One region of the Streptomyces sp. NPDC037401 genome, then DNA from elsewhere that is predicted to be linked to it. Evidence: riboswitches for the same ligand, from Rfam matches in the RefSeq annotation. Region 1 holds a riboswitch; the other holds the start of a gene.
The links. A riboswitch is a leader RNA that binds a small molecule or an ion and turns the genes downstream of it on or off. The one in region 1 is predicted to bind glycine.
Positions count from the first base shown of each region.

Region 2: another riboswitch for glycine. It lies ahead of gcvT (glycine cleavage system aminomethyltransferase GcvT); the one in region 1 lies ahead of gcvP (aminomethyl-transferring glycine dehydrogenase).

Region 1 covers NZ_JBVJWO010000061.1:7,334-12,616, forward strand. The annotation lists gene ACZ7H1_RS36350 (DUF5999 family protein) at 5-211, shown strand; gene gcvP (aminomethyl-transferring glycine dehydrogenase) at 336-3,221, opposite strand; glycine riboswitch at 3,281-3,415, opposite strand; glycine riboswitch at 3,416-3,526, opposite strand; gene ACZ7H1_RS36360 (PRC-barrel domain-containing protein) at 3,641-4,030, shown strand; gene ACZ7H1_RS36365 (DNA polymerase IV) at 3,934-5,283, opposite strand, start outside.
Region 2 covers NZ_JBVJWO010000002.1:248,980-254,262, forward strand. The annotation lists gene ACZ7H1_RS02660 (enhanced serine sensitivity protein SseB) at 1-344, opposite strand, end outside; gene ACZ7H1_RS02665 (AAA family ATPase) at 384-1,106, opposite strand; glycine riboswitch at 1,256-1,365, shown strand; gene gcvT (glycine cleavage system aminomethyltransferase GcvT) at 1,533-2,648, shown strand; gene gcvH (glycine cleavage system protein GcvH) at 2,725-3,099, shown strand; gene glyA (serine hydroxymethyltransferase) at 3,120-4,376, shown strand; gene ACZ7H1_RS02685 (L-serine ammonia-lyase) at 4,666-5,283, shown strand, end outside.

The DNA.
Region 1 (5,283 bases):
ATCCATGTGCCAGCACCAGCCACCTTGCCCGTCAGCCGACTCCGCCGACCGAGAGGCCGCGCAGCCGGTGGCCAACCACCCGGAGCAGGGCTGGAGCCTGCTGTGCAACGGCGTCCTGCTCTTCGAGGACACCGGCGAGCTGCTGCCGGACGGCCAGATCATCGCACCGCACCGCCCGCTGGCGGCCTCTCAGGTCATGAAGGCCGCCTGAGGCACGGCACGACCGGCGCCCGCGGGCAGGCGCGACGACAGGGCACGACAAGAGGCACGGAACAGCCCGAGGGGCCGGTACGGGAAACACTCCCCGTACCGGCCCCTCGGCCGTACTGCATGGGTCAGTTGTCGTACTCGTCCAGCGGCGGGCAGGAGCAGACGAGGTTCCGGTCCCCGAAGGCACCGTCGATGCGGCGCACCGGCGGCCAGTACTTCTCGGCCGGGGTCACGCCCGCCGGGAAGACCGCCTCGTCACGGGTGTACGGGTGGTCCCACTCGCCGCCCAGCGCCGCCGCTGTGTGCGGGGCGTTGTGCAGCGGGTTGTCGTCCGCCGGCCACTCGCCCGAGGCGACCCGCTCGATCTCGCCGCGGATCGCGATCATCGCGTCGCAGAAGCGGTCCAGCTCGATGAGGTCCTCGGACTCGGTCGGCTCGATCATCAGCGTGCCGGCGACCGGGAAGGACATGGTCGGGGCGTGGAAGCCGTAGTCGATCAGGCGCTTGGCGATGTCGTCGACGCTGACGCCGGTCGCCTTCGACAGCGGGCGCAGGTCGATGATGCACTCGTGCGCGACCAGCCCGCCGGGGCCCGTGTACAGCACCGGGAAGTGCGGCTCCAGGCGCTTGGCGATGTAGTTGGCGCCGAGCACGGCCACCTGCGTGGCGCGCTTGAGGCCCTCGCCGCCCATCAGGCGCACGTACGACCAGGAGATCGGCAGGATGCCGGCCGAGCCCCAGGGGGCCGCCGAGATCGGGCCGACACCGGTCTCCGGGCCCGCGGTCGGCTGCAGCGGGTGGTTCGGCAGGTACGGCGCGAGGTGCGCGCGAACGCCGACCGGGCCGACGCCCGGACCACCGCCGCCGTGCGGGATGCAGAACGTCTTGTGCAGGTTCAGGTGCGAGACGTCGCCGCCGAAGTGACCGGGCTTGGCCAGGCCGACCAGGGCGTTCAGGTTGGCGCCGTCGACGTAGACCTGGCCGCCGGCGTCGTGCACCTGGGCGCAGATGTCGGCGACGTGCTCCTCGAACACACCGTGCGTCGACGGGTAGGTGATCATCAGCACGGCGAGCTCGTCGCGGTACTGCTCGATCTTGGCGCGCAGGTCGTCCGCGTCCACCTCGCCGTCGTCGGCGGTCTTGACGACGACGACCTTCATGCCGGCCATGACGGCGCTGGCGGCGTTGGTGCCGTGCGCCGAGGACGGGATGAGGCAGATGGTGCGCTGCTCGTCGCCGTTGGCGCGGTGGTAGGCGCGTACGGCGAGCAGACCGGCCAGCTCACCCTGCGAACCGGCGTTCGGCTGAATGGAGACCTTGTCGTAGCCGGTGACCTCGCAGAGACGTTCCTCCAGCTCGTTGATGAGCGTGGCGTAGCCCTGCGCCTGCTCCACCGGGGCGAACGGGTGCAGCTGGCCGAACTCGGGCCAGGTGACCGCTTCCATCTCGGTGGTCGCGTTGAGCTTCATGGTGCAGGAGCCCAGCGGGATCATGCCGCGGTCCAGCGCGTAGTCCTTGTCCGAGAGCTTGCGCAGGTAGCGCAGCATCGCGGTCTCGGAGCGGTGCTGGTGGAAGACCGGGTGGGTGAGGACCTCGTCCGAGCGCAGCAGCGCCTCGGGCAGCGAGTCCGCGGCGGCGGCGTCCAGCGCCTCGATGTCGGCGCTCACGCCGAAGGCGGCCCAGACGGCCTCGACGTCGGCGCGCAGGGTGGTCTCGTCGCAGGCGGCCGAGACGTGGTCGGCGTCGACCTGGAAGAGGTTGACCCCGCGCTCGCGGGCGGCGGCGACCACCTCGGCGGCCCGGCCCGGGACGCGCGCGGTGAGGGTGTCGAAGAAGGCGTCGTGCACGATCTCGACGCCGCCGGCCTTCAGGCCCTCGGCGAGGAGGACGGCGTAGCGGTGGGTGCGGCGGGCGATCGTCCGCAGCCCCTCGGGGCCGTGGTAGACGGCGTACATGCCGGCCATGACGGCGAGCAGCACCTGCGCGGTACAGATGTTGCTGGTCGCCTTCTCGCGGCGGATGTGCTGCTCGCGGGTCTGCAGCGCCAGGCGGTAGGCACGGTTGCCGTCGGCGTCGACGGAGACGCCGACGAGGCGGCCGGGCAGGGAGCGCGCGTGCTTGTCCTGCACGGCCATGTAGCCGGCGTGCGGACCGCCGAAGCCCATCGGGACGCCGAAGCGCTGGGTGGTGCCGACGGCGATGTCCGCGCCCAGCTCGCCGGGCGAGGTGAGCAGCGTCAGCGCGAGCAGGTCGGCGGCGACGGTGACGATCGCGCCGAGGCCGTGGGCCTCGTCGATCAGCGGCTTGATGTCGCGGACCGCACCGGAGGCGCCCGGGTACTGGATGAGCACGCCGTAGACGCCGCGCTCGGCGACCTCGGCCGGGATGCCCGCGGACAGGTCGGCGACGACGACCTCGATGCCGATGGGCTCGGCGCGGGTCTCGATCACGGCGACGGTCTGCGGCAGGGCGTCGGCGTCGACGAGGAAGACGTTCCCCTTGGCCTTGCCCACGCGGCGGGCCAGCGTCATGGCCTCGGCGGCCGCGGTGCCCTCGTCGAGGAGGGAGGCGCCCGAGGTGGGCAGGCCCGTCAGGTCGGCGACCACGGTCTGGAAGTTGAGGAGCGCCTCGAGGCGGCCCTGCGAGATCTCCGGCTGGTACGGCGTGTACGCGGTGTACCAGGCCGGGTTCTCCATGACGTTGCGCAGGATCACCGGCGGAGTGAACGTGCCGTAGTAGCCCAGGCCGATCATGGAAGACAGGACCTTGTTGCCGGCGGCGAGGGTGCGCAGCTCGGCGAGGACCTCGGCCTCGGTACGGGCGCCGGGGAGGTTCAGGGCCTCCGCGGTCTTGATCACGTCCGGCACCGCGGCAGCGGTGAGCTCGTCGAGCGAGCCGTAGCCGACCTGCGCGAGCATCTTGGCCTGCGCCTCGGCGTCGGGGCCGATGTGGCGCTGCTCGAAGGGGATGCCGCTCTCGAGCTGGGAGAGCGGAATACGGTGGGCGGTCATGGCGGAGGCCTCCTGGTCTCGCGACCTACGAGGGGTGCCACGACGCGGGCACCCGGACGGCCTCCCCCTCTGTCATCTCAACCTGAGAGCTTCACCGGGTCTCGTGGGGGTCGCCCGTGAGTCCCGGCTTTCACCGTCGGTGAGGCAGGGTTCCGGAACACCGCTCCGACGCCCGACCTGCTTTCCAGAGTGGCCTCGTCCGTGCGGTACGTGTGCCTGAGAGATTCCGGGGAGGAGTTGCTCCTTCGGCGCCACCGAGAGGCTCATGACGAACTCACTCGGACGGGCTCTCCCGCACAGGGTCAGCAGCCGTAAACCAGACTACCAGCGAGGTTCGTGGGGCCTCGCTCAAGTGGCCCCCACTTGAAAAATGCACTTTCGTAGTCATAACGGAGGAGTTGCGACCAAATGGAGGGACCGTGCAGACCGATATCGATCCGCGCAGCCTGATCGGCCGCAAGGCGTTCGACCGCAACGGCAACAAGATCGGCACGGTCGACGAGGTGTACCTCGACGACGCGACCGGGGAACCGGAGTGGGCGGCCGTCCGCACCGGGCTCTTCAGCAGGGACGCCTTCGTCCCGCTGGAACCCAGCGAGATGGTGGGAGAAACCCTGCGGGTGCCCTACGAACGCTCTCTCATCAAGGATGCGCCCGACTTCGGAGTGGGGCGCCACCTCTCCCCCGAGCAGGAGCTCCAGCTCTACCACCACTACGGGCTCGACGTCGCGCTGCCCGGCGACATCGCGGCCGCCGCTCCCCCGCCGCCGGACCGCGATTTCGGCCGGCTGAGCACCGACGAGGACTGAGCCACCAGCGGCAGCGGGTCCGAAGGCTCCAAGTCGGAATCGTCGACTTTGAAGGTACGGACCCGGCCCGGAGCCGAGCCCGGCTCCTCGAAGCGCACGGTCACCCGCCCCACGCCGCTGCCCTGGACCCATCCGGGTCCGTACTGCGCGTGACGGACGTCACTCCCGGCCGCCCAGCGGCGCTCCACCACGGGGGCGGGCTCCTGTGCCGCGGCCTCCGCCGCATCCTCCGTACGCCCCGCCCCAGCGCCCTCTGGAGCCCCTTCCGCCGCACGGGCCGCGATGTCCCCGGCAGCCTGCGCGAACAGATCCTCCTGCGTGTAGTCCGCCAGCCCCGACACCCCCACGCCCAGCAGCCTCACCCCGCCCGTGGTGTCGACCGCGTCCAGCAGCCGCGCGGCCGCCTCCCGTACCACCGCCGGATCGTCGGTCGGCCCGCGCAGGGTCTCGGAGCGGGTCAGCGTCGAGAAGTCGTACCGCCGCACCTTGAGCACGATCGTGCGCCCGGAGTGCCCCGAGCCCCGCAGCCGCCCCACGCACCGGTCCGCCAGCCGCTGGACCTCGGTCCGGATCCGCACCCGGTCGTGCAGGTCCACGTCGAAGGTGTCCTCGACCGACACCGACTTCGCGTCCCGCTCGGCGACCACGGCACGGTCGTCCAGCCCGAGGGCCATCCGGTACAGCGCCGCCCCGTGCGAGCGGCCCAGCATCCGAACGAGCTCGTCCTCGCCGGCCTCGGCCAGCTCCCCCACCGTCGTGATGCCCGCGCGCCGCAGGTGGTCCCCGGTGGCCGGCCCCACCCCCGGCAGCGTCCGCACCGGCATGGGGGCGAGCAGCTCCCGCTCGCTGCCCGGCTCGATCAGCACCAGCCCGTCGGGCTTGGCCTCCTCGGAGGCGATCTTGGCGAGCATCTTCGAGCCCGCGAGCCCCACCGAGCCGCTCAGCGCGGTCGCCGCCCGGATGTCCGCCCGCAGCCGCATCCCGGCCGCCCGCGCGCTCTGCGCGTCGTGGGCTGTGCCGCCGGCCTCCAGGTCCACGAAGGCCTCGTCCAGGCTCAGCGGCTCCACGAGCGGGGACAGCTCCCGCAGCAGCGCCATGACCTGGTCGCTGACCGACCGGTAGAGCGAGAAGCGGGGGACGAGGTACGCGCCGTTCGGGCACAGCCTCCGCGCCTGCGCCATCGGCATCGCGGAGTGCACCCCGAACCGCCGCGCCTCGTACGAGGCGGTCGCGACCACTCCGCGGGGCCCGAG
Region 2 (5,283 bases), on a different contig from region 1:
GCGATGCCGAGCTGCGGGGGCAGGCCCCGGGCGAACTCCACGGCCGGGGCCACCGCGAAGGGCATGTGGGCCCCCGCGCACTGCGTGAACTGCTGCTGGGAGCTGTACACGGGCACGTAGGCGGCGCCGCCGATGTCCATGGTGGGCAGGGACAGGCTCGGGCTGTCGGGTCCGCCGCCGGCGGGCAGCGGCACCCAGATCTGGCTGCGGCCGAGCACTTCGAGGATCCGGCCGCCCGCGGCCGGACTGCCGAGGGAGGCCGCGAGGGTCTCCTCCAGTTCGTTCGCGGGCCAGCCGTCGCCCGCGCCGCCCCCGTACGTGCTCGCGTTCGTCCCGTCCTGCATGTTCACCCGCGCCCTTTCCCCACTGCCGACGTGTAGACCCTAGAGGGTGCCGTGCGGGCGTCCGGGGCGGGTTTCGGGGGCGAAGCCGATCGACGTGAGGCCGGCGGCCGCCGCGCGGTCCAGGAGGACCACCGAGGCGCAGCCGGCCGGCAGCCGGCCCTGCTCCGCGGCGCCGAGGAGCCGCGCCACCGTGGCCCGGTGGCGTCCGAAGGCGTACGCGGAGACCCCGCGGCCGCGCGCCGCCTGGCCGGACAGGGCTTCCGCGGGGGTCGCGTCGAGCAGCAGCAGGTGCAGGTCGCGGCCGCGGGCGCGGGCCGCGCGGGCCAGCAGGGCGCGGACCCAGGCCTGGGTGCCGCAGTCGTGGACGACCACGCTCTGGCCCGCCCGCAGGGAGCGCCACAGCCCGGCGTAGTGCGCGATCCGCACCAGGGGGCGGTAGACGGCGTACGGCAGCGCGGCCGGGGTCCGGGCCTCCCAGCGCTCGCGGGCGTCCTGGGAGTCGATGCCGCCGCTGCGCACGGCCCGCTTCATGAGGGTGCTCTTGCCGCTGCCGGGCAGCCCGGAGACCACCACGACGTCCCCGTCGGCGAACTCCAGCCGCGCGGGGCCGCGGCCCGCGCGTCCGCGCAGGTCACGGACGTGCCCCGCCCCGGCGGGGCGGGCCGTGCCGAAGGGCCCCCGGTCGCGTGCACCGGGCTGGACCGGTACGCCCGCGGCCGTACCGGCCGCACCGGTCCCTGCCAGGGCTCCGAATCTCCGCACAGTGATCGCCTCCCCTTGTCGGGCCACCAGGACCCACCATGCCCACTGAGTGTAAAGAGACGGTAATGCGCCGCCCACGGTTCCGGCCGGGTTCGGCCCGTGCAATGATGTGCGCGCCATGCTGCACGACCAACTGCATAAAGGCCGCTTGAATCTGCGCGGGAGAGTTCCGCAGCCGTCCGTATGACGGACGCCTGCCGGACGCCGAAGGAGCAAGTCCCTCCCTTGAATCTCTCAGGCCCCGTACCGCGCGGGCGAGGCACATCTGAAAAGCGAGGCGTGCGGTTGTCACGAGCCGCCGGCTCCACCCAAGGTGCAAGTCACTTCCGTATGCACGTACGGTCGTGATGAACCTCTCAGGTTCCGATGACAGATGGGGAGGAAAGTCCTCAGCCCGTCGCGGACCCGCCTTGGAGAGCCAGCCTTATGACGAACAGCCCCCGTCTGACCGCCCTTGACGCCGTGCACCGTGCGCTCGGTGCGACCATGACCGACTTCGCCGGCTGGGACATGCCGCTCCGCTACGCCAGCGAGCGCGACGAGCACAACGCCGTCCGCACCAAGGCCGGCCTGTTCGACCTCTCGCACATGGGCGAGATCACCCTGACCGGCCCGGAGGCCGTCAAGGCCCTGGACTACGCACTGGTCGGCAACATCTCCACCGTGGGCGTCGGCCGCGCCCGCTACACGCACATCTGCCAGGAAGACGGCGGGATCGTCGACGACCTGATCGTCTACCGCCTCGGCGAGACCGAGTACATGGTCGTCGCGAACGCCTCCAACGCGCAGGTCGTCCTCGACGCCCTGACCGCGCGCGCCGCCGGCTTCGACACCGAGGTCCGCGACGACCGCGACGCCTACGCGCTGATCGCCGTGCAGGGCCCCGAGTCCCCCGGCATCCTCGCGTCCCTCACCGACGCCGACCTGGACGGCCTGAAGTACTACGCCGGCCTGCCGGGCACCGTCGCCGGGGTCCCCGCGCTGATCGCCCGTACCGGCTACACCGGTGAGGACGGCTTCGAGCTGTTCGTCAAGCCCGAGCACGCGGTCGAGCTGTGGACGGCCCTGCTGAAGGCCGGCGAGGGCGTCGGCCTGGTCCCGGCGGGCCTGTCCTGCCGCGACACGCTGCGCCTGGAGGCGGGCATGCCGCTGTACGGGCACGAGCTGACCACCGGCCTGACGCCGTTCGACGCGGGCCTGGGCCGGGTCGTGAAGTTCGAGAAGGAAGGCGACTTCGTCGGCCGCGCGGCCCTGGAGGCCGCCGCCGAGCGCGCCGCGGACAACCCGCCGCGCAAGCTGGTCGGCCTGATCGCCGAGGGCCGCCGCGTCCCGCGCGCCGGTTTCCCGGTCGTCGCGGACGGCGCCGTCATCGGCGAGGTCACCTCCGGCGCCCCGTCCCCGACGCTGGGCAAGCCGATCGCCATGGCGTACGTCGACGCGGCCCACGCCGCGCCCGGCACCTCCGGTGTCGGCGTCGACATCCGCGGTACGCATGAGGCCTACGAGGTCGTGGCGCTGCCGTTCTACAAGCGGCAGAAGTGACCTTCCGGCACCTCCCGCACGACCTCTGCAAGACCACTGTCCGCATGCACTCCCCCGTATCCAGGAGAATCAGGTCATGAGCAACCCCCAGCAGCTGCGCTACACCAAGGAGCACGAGTGGGTGTCGGTCGCCGAGGACGGCGTCGCGACGGTCGGCATCACGGAGTTCGCGGCCAACGCGCTCGGTGACGTCGTCTACGCCCAGCTCCCCGCGGTGGGCGACACCGTGACCGCGGGCGAGACCTGCGGCGAACTCGAGTCCACCAAGTCGGTCAGCGACCTGTACGCCCCGATCACCGGCGAGGTCGTCGAGGCCAACCAGAACGTGGTCGACGACCCGGCGCTCGTGAACACCGCCCCCTTCGAGGGCGGCTGGCTGTTCAAGGTGCGCGTGGCGGAGGAGCCGGCCGACCTGCTCTCCGCCGACGAGTACACCCAGTTCGCGGGCTGACCACACCTAGAGGGAATCCGATGTCGCTTCTGAACACCCCCCTCCACGAGCTGGACCCCGACGTCGCCGCCGCCGTCGACGCCGAGCTCCACCGCCAGCAGTCGACCCTGGAAATGATCGCCTCGGAGAACTTCGCTCCGGTCGCGGTCATGGAGGCCCAGGGCTCGGTCCTGACCAACAAGTACGCCGAGGGCTACCCCGGCCGCCGCTACTACGGCGGCTGCGAGCACGTCGACGTGGTCGAGCAGATCGCGATCGACCGCATCAAGGCGCTCTTCGGCGCCGAGGCCGCCAACGTGCAGCCCCACTCGGGTGCGCAGGCCAACGCCGCCGCGATGTTCGCGCTGCTGAAGCCGGGCGACACGATCATGGGCCTGAACCTCGCCCACGGTGGTCACCTGACCCACGGCATGAAGATCAACTTCTCCGGCAAGCTCTACAACGTGGTCCCGTACCACGTCGACGAGTCCGGCCGGGTGGACATGGCCGAGGTCGAGCGCCTCGCCAAGGAGACCAAGCCGCAGCTGATCGTCGCCGGCTGGTCCGCGTACCCGCGCCAGCTGGACTTCGCCGCCTTCCGCCGCATCGCGGACGAGGTCGGCGCGTACCTGATGGTCGACATGGCGCACTTCGCCGGTCTGGTCGCCGCGGGCCTGCACCCGAACCCGGTGCCGCACGCCCACGTCGTCACCACGACCACGCACAAGACCCTCGGCGGTCCGCGCGGCGGCGTGATCCTGTCCACGCAGGAGCTCGCCAAGAAGATCAACTCCGCGGTCTTCCCGGGTCAGCAGGGCGGCCCGCTGGAGCACGTGATCGCGGCCAAGGCCGTCTCCTTCAAGGTCGCGGCCTCGCCCGAGTTCAAGGAGCGCCAGGAGCGCACCCTGGCCGGCGCGAAGATCATCGCCGAGCGCCTGGTGCAGGACGACGTCAAGGCCGTGGGCGTGGACGTGCTGTCCGGCGGCACCGACGTGCACCTGGTCCTGGTGGACCTGCGCAACTCGGAGCTGGACGGCCAGCAGGCCGAGGACCGGCTCCACGAGGTCGGCATCACGGTCAACCGCAACGCCATCCCGAACGACCCGCGGCCGCCGATGGTCACCTCGGGTCTGCGGATCGGTACGCCGGCCCTGGCCACCCGCGGCTTCGGCGCGGAGGACTTCACCGAGGTCGCGGACATCATCGCCGAGACCCTGAAGCCGTCGTACGACAGCGAGTCCCTCAAGGCCCGCGTCTCGACGCTCGCCGCGAAGCACCCGCTGTACCCGTCGCTCTAGCGGCACTCAGGTCAGACGCCCGAAGGGGTCCGGTAGCCTGCCGTCTTCCAGGCCCGGACCCCTTTTCGTGACCTCTTCACGGCCACTGTCCCTCCCCTCCGCGACGGCGCGGAGCCCGGGGAGGCACCGGCGGCCGGCGAACGTGAGCTGTCCCACGCCTGACCCCCAGGCCCCGCTCGACAGCCGAGGCGTTCACCTCGGCACGTTAGGCTCGTCTGTCGGACAAAATCCGCTTACGTCCCACTTCTCCTGCCCCTCCCGCCCCACGAGCTGACAAGGGAGTCCGCCAGTGGCCATCTCCGTCTTCGACCTCTTCTCCATCGGCATCGGCCCGTCCTCCTCCCACACCGTGGGCCCGATGCGGGCCGCCCGCATGTTCGTGAACCGGCTGAAGAAGGACGGCGTCCTCGCCCAGACCGCGTCGGTGCGCGCCGAGCTCTTCGGCTCCCTCGGTGCGACCGGCCACGGGCACGGCACGCCCAAGGCCGTGCTGCTCGGCCTGGAGGGCCACTCCCCCCGGACCGTGAACGTGGAAACCGCCGACGACGAGGTCGAGCGGATCCGGCAGAGCGGCCGGCTGCGGCTGCTCGGCGCCGAGATAGGGGACGTGCACGAGATCGCGTTCGACGAGCCGAACCAGCTGATCCTGCACCGCCGCCGCTCGCTGCCGTACCACGCCAACGGCATGACCCTCTTCGCGTACGACGAGTCCGGCGCCCCGCTGCTGGAGAAGACGTACTACTCCGTCGGCGGCGGCTTCGTCGTGGACGAGGACGCGGTCGGCGAGGACCGGATCAAGCTCGACGACACCGTGCTGAAGTACCCCTTCCGCTCCGGTGACGAGATGCTGCGGCTGGCGCGCGAGACCGGCCTGTCGATCTCCTCGCTGATGCTGGAGAACGAGAAG